Regions from separate parts of the Fontibacillus forbon genome, predicted to be linked through region 1. Evidence: riboswitches for the same ligand, from Rfam matches in the RefSeq annotation. Region 1 holds a riboswitch; the other holds the start of a gene.
What was found. Region 1 has a riboswitch for cyclic di-GMP ahead of ACLB09_RS23875 (methyl-accepting chemotaxis protein). Riboswitches for the same ligand answer to the same signal wherever they lie in the genome.
Positions count from the first base shown of each region.

Region 2: another riboswitch for cyclic di-GMP. It lies ahead of ACLB09_RS08385 (MucBP domain-containing protein); the one in region 1 lies ahead of ACLB09_RS23875 (methyl-accepting chemotaxis protein).

Region 1 is NZ_JBKGFV010000008.1:35,450-37,924, reverse strand. Features, by position in the region: gene spoIIE (stage II sporulation protein E) at 1-716, shown strand, start outside; cyclic di-GMP riboswitch class I at 873-960, shown strand; gene ACLB09_RS23875 (methyl-accepting chemotaxis protein) at 1,129-2,475, shown strand, end outside.
Region 2 is NZ_JBKGFV010000002.1:369,948-372,422, forward strand. Features, by position in the region: gene ACLB09_RS08385 (MucBP domain-containing protein) at 1-1,100, opposite strand, end outside; cyclic di-GMP riboswitch class I at 1,252-1,342, opposite strand; gene ACLB09_RS08390 (LuxR C-terminal-related transcriptional regulator) at 1,668-2,475, opposite strand, start outside.

The DNA of each region.
Region 1 (2,475 bases):
TGATTATGACTGGAGTAGCAGGAACGGCCAAGGGAGGGGACCTCCTGTCGGGAGACAGCTTCAGCGCCATGGAACTGGGAAACGGAACGTATGCGGTGGCCATTAGCGATGGCATGGGCAACGGGGAGCGTGCCCGATTGGAGAGCAGCACCGCGCTGAATATTTTGGAACAGCTGCTGCAATCGGGCATGGACGAGACGCTGGCGATCAAGTCGGTGAACTCGATTTTGATGCTGCGTTCGCCGGATGAGATCTACGCAACCGTAGATATGGCGCTGATTGACGAATACTCGGCCCGGACCACGTTTTTGAAAATCGGCTCCTCTCCCAGCTTTATCAAACGGGGCCAGGAAGTCATTCAGGTGTCGGCCAGCAATTTGCCGATCGGGATCATTCAGGATATCGAAATCGACTTGGTCACGGTGCAATTATACCCGGGCGATACGCTAATCATGATGACGGACGGCATTTATGATGCACCCGGATATGCAGTAAACAAGGAGCTGTGGATCAAACGGCTAATTCAGGAGATTGATTCGGAGGATCCTCAGGAAATTGCCGACTGTTTGCTTGAGTCGGTCATTCGGTATCAGAAAAATGTGATCCAGGACGATATGACGGTCGCCGTCGCAAAAGTAGATCATTTCCTGCCGCAGTGGTCGACGCTGCATATCCCGGGGATTACTCCTCTGGAACGACCTCGGACGGTCAGCTAGGAATTGGGCGTTGCCAAATTATAAAAATCAGGACGTTAGTCATAATTTGGACAAAATATTGGTTGTTTTTACATGGGAATGTTTTGAAGTTTGTAGTAAAATATACCCTGTCATTCTTGAAATACACCAAATATGGCACTATTTCTCAAATTTTAAATATAATTTTGGCAAAACTGCCGAAAGGCAGTGACGCAAAGCTATAGGGACTAATTCCTATTACGGGAAATGTCAGCCAGTTGCCTAAAAAAACGGTAACCTATAGTATCTCTACTTTACTTTAGGTTATCTTTTTTTTGCCCAAAAATCGGGCAAATCTTAATTTTTACGGAAAGGGGTAGAGCATCAGAACTTGTTGACTATACCAAACATACATCCTATTCATATTAACAGACGGAAAGAGGAGACTTAGGAAATGAAGTTGGCACAAAGATTAGGCGGATTCCGCCGCTGGAGTATTGTAACGAAGAATATGATTTTGACCAGTGCCTCCATCCTGATGACCGGCGTGATTCTGATCGCGTCCAGCTATTACATACAGGGCGGGGTTTTGACCAATCAATTGGAATCGGATTCCCAGAAAGTAATGGAAGCCTGGAGCACCAAGGTTACGCCAGCTGAAGCCGCCGAGGCGATGAAGAGTACGGACCGCAATTCCCCGGTTCAGCAAAAACTGACGAAAGTGTTCGACGATTTATCCGCAACGCACCCTGATGTGGCGCAAGGCTATATTTTCGGTTCGAAAGTTACGGATAATAGCACGCAGATGATTGCATTCCCGACGGCAGTTTTGGATATGTTCGATGGGGAAGGCCTCCATTTGGGAGATATGCTCGGACAACCTACCTTCCATGTAAAGGGTGTCCAGGAAATGTTGAAAACAAAACAGATCACCTTTACTAAGCCTTACAAGGATGACTATGGTACCTGGCTGACTGTGCTTTATCCGTTTCAGAATGCAAACGGGGAAGTATTTGCCTATATGGGGATGGACTTTGACGCCAGCGTTATCTTGAGCGGGCAACAGGATCTGTTAAAATATACTTCTTTAGCTTTGGTTATCATTTTACTGGTAATTCTTACATTCCAATATATTACGCTGAGACGGACCTTCGCTCCCGTCAAAGATCTGATGAACGCGCTGGAGAAGCTTAGCCAGGGTGATTTTAGCATGCAGTTAAAAACGAACCAGAGCGAACTGGGCAAGGTCAACGAGAAATTTAATTCCACGGTGACGAATATTAAGGAACTGGTTACTACCATCAAGAACGTATCGTCCCAATCGGCCGAGCAGGCGCGCGTCCTGTTCACGGCTTCGGAGGAAAATCATCAGACCACTGCGAACATTACCAATCATATTGGAGAGATCTCGGATAAAGTGTCCCAGCAGAGCAAGTCGATTGCGGAGAGCGTAACGTCCCTGGAGGAGATCAATTCCGGGGTATCGACGATTGCCGGAAGTACCTCGTCGCTATCGGAAGCCTCCCTGCAAATGAAGGAGCAGTCCGAACTGGGCGGAAATAACATCGGCAAAGTGATGAAACAGATGGATTCGATCCAACAGTCGGTACAGAATTCCGTGTCTTCGATTGAGCAATTGCAGAAACGCTCCGGCGAAATCGAGGAGATCGTTCAAGTCATTACGCAGATCTCTGCGCAAACGCATCTGCTGTCCCTGAACGCAAGCATTGAAGCGGCCAGAGCCGGCGAAGAAGGTCGGGGATTTGCGGTTGTGGCCAACCAGGTGAAAAAACTCGCTGAA
Region 2 (2,475 bases), on a different contig from region 1:
TGATCTAGTTTTACTTTATAAGTAAGTGTTGCGGTATTGCCTTCGACGATATTACCTGCATCCCAGGAAATCGTTTCAGCTTGCTCATTCCAGGTATAAGTTCCTTGTGAAACTGAAATGCTCCCTGGAACCAGATCGAACATGGATCCCATCGGATCAGTTACAACAGCTGATTTCGCCGCATAAGCAATTTCACCGACCATGGCATTAAAAATTTGATTCAGATCTTCAGTTTTAGCGGAGTAATAACCTTCACTTTGGATATTTTTTAGGATTTTTTCCTCATTCCCATTTTGGGGAACCTCTAGTCCGACAGAGAAGATCTTATATCCAGTATCCTTAGCGATCTTTGCTTGAGAGATAGTAGCGATACTATGGTCATAAACTTTATACTTATAGTAACCACTAAAAATCCCAGTTCTAATCCACTTAAAACTGTAATTAATTGTGTAGTCGGATCCATTGCCGACCCGGCCACCAAATTCTGTGATAGCAAATTGGTGTGAGTTATCTGGCCAGTTGTAATCTATAGCATCCACTGCTTCATAGCTATAGGTTGGCTCACCGTCACTTAACAAAACAATATACTTGTTTTCAGCCGAGCTTTCCCCTAGAAGTTCTTGGGCGGCTCTCAAACCAGCTTGAATATTAGTACCTTGATTAGAAGCTGAAATCCCGTTAATAGCGGTTATCAAGCTGCTTTTGCTAGTGAAGCTCTTAAACCCATCCGAGACATCTTTATCAGCGCCTTTGTCAAAGGTAACTAGTGCGATCCGAGGATTAGTTCCCTCAAGAAGGAGATGATTCACAAAGGACTTTGCAGCATCCTTCGCTTTAGTCATCCGGGTCCCATCCATACTTCCGGAACGGTCAATAACTAGCACCACATCCGTTGTGGACTTACGGTTCTTACCGTCGACCGTAAGGTTGATCTCCCATTCCCCGAAATTCCCTGTCGGTTTGGCCTTCTTATCCAGGTTGGTAGCTCCAGGATTAGGCCAGGAGATATTCCCCGCACCAGCTCCATAAACAGGCAGTGCCCCAACTAAAAGTGAAAACAAACATAACCACGATACTACAATCTTTAACCCGCGTTTCATAGGTTCCTCCTCATTTTTTCATGGAATTCCTCCCTTTCAAGCACTAGTATTCTACCCTCCTCACTGTGGGGCATCTATATCTCACGGAACAAAATCCGCTGAGAACACAGGAAAATAAAAAACCGGCTACATAGACAATGTAATTACATTGTTATGCAGCCGGACGGTCATTAATCCCAAAAGAATTATTAGACTCCAAGGCTTTGCGACCTAATCTTTCGATTAGTGTGCCGAATATTCTATTAATAGTCATAAAGTCCCGGTTCTAGCAAATTCAAATTATGTAGATTAAATAATCCTATGATATTTTCAATATATTTCAAAAAAAAATGCTTGTCAACTTATTACAGTGATAAAAATGTCACAGACAAAACCCGACTAATTATCGACACGTTTCGCATCGATAGTTCAAAATGACCTTCTTATTTCACGATGACAAACCTTATAATTAACGTTCTATCAGTTTGATATTTGTATTATATTGGAATCAACCTAATTTTGCCTACTATCTAAAGTTAGTATTCACATAATTTCCAAATAAGGAAGTCAAGACCTTTCGGGATTAACCTACTCATTTTGTCCATTCTCCAACTCCTGGGTCTTTATTAAAGCTTGTACCCTGGATCCTACACCTAGTTTGCTATATATCCGATTTAAATACACTTTGATAGTTCCCAGCGTAAGCCCTAGCTCGTCCGCGATCCCTTGGTTTGTTGCTCCCCGGTGAAGCAAAGCAATAACCTGCTGTTCTTTTGGCGTAAGTCCGAACCGGGCAGCAAGGTCGCTTGACTCCATACTCGTTTTTGGTGCCAAAGCGGCTTTTTCCAGTAAACCCGAAGCATAGACCGTCCAAGATTCCTCACCGGTTCCGGCAAGGTTGCCGGCCGAATCCAGACCATATTTGATCAGTTTAATCAACCATTCGCCCTCATCCAAAAAAGTACGGCAATACCGGAACGGTTCTCCCATCCTTAAGGCTTGCTGGAGCAACACGGCTGCGCTCATCGGCCCGCTGCGTCCTAACTCCGCCTTGGCTTGCAACACAATGGAAGAGATGGCCAAATTCACGATTCCCGCCTCTTCCGCCTGGACCCGCAACGCTGTCAACAGGACCAAAGCTTGTTCATACGATTTCCGAGCAATTAAGAGCCGTGCCAGTGTCAATATTTCCAAAGAGTGATCCAGGGTAACGCGCTGATTCATCGAGATTTTCAATTCCTGCAAAATAGCTTCGGCCTCGTCAAAATTTCCTTCTTCCAAATCGAGGTAAGCCAAAAATACGCGCAGCGGTCTAAGCCATGATGCCTGGCTATTCTCCGCTTCCAGGATGGATTGAATCGTTTCCTGCACGATGGCCCGCGCGGCAAGCGGTTGA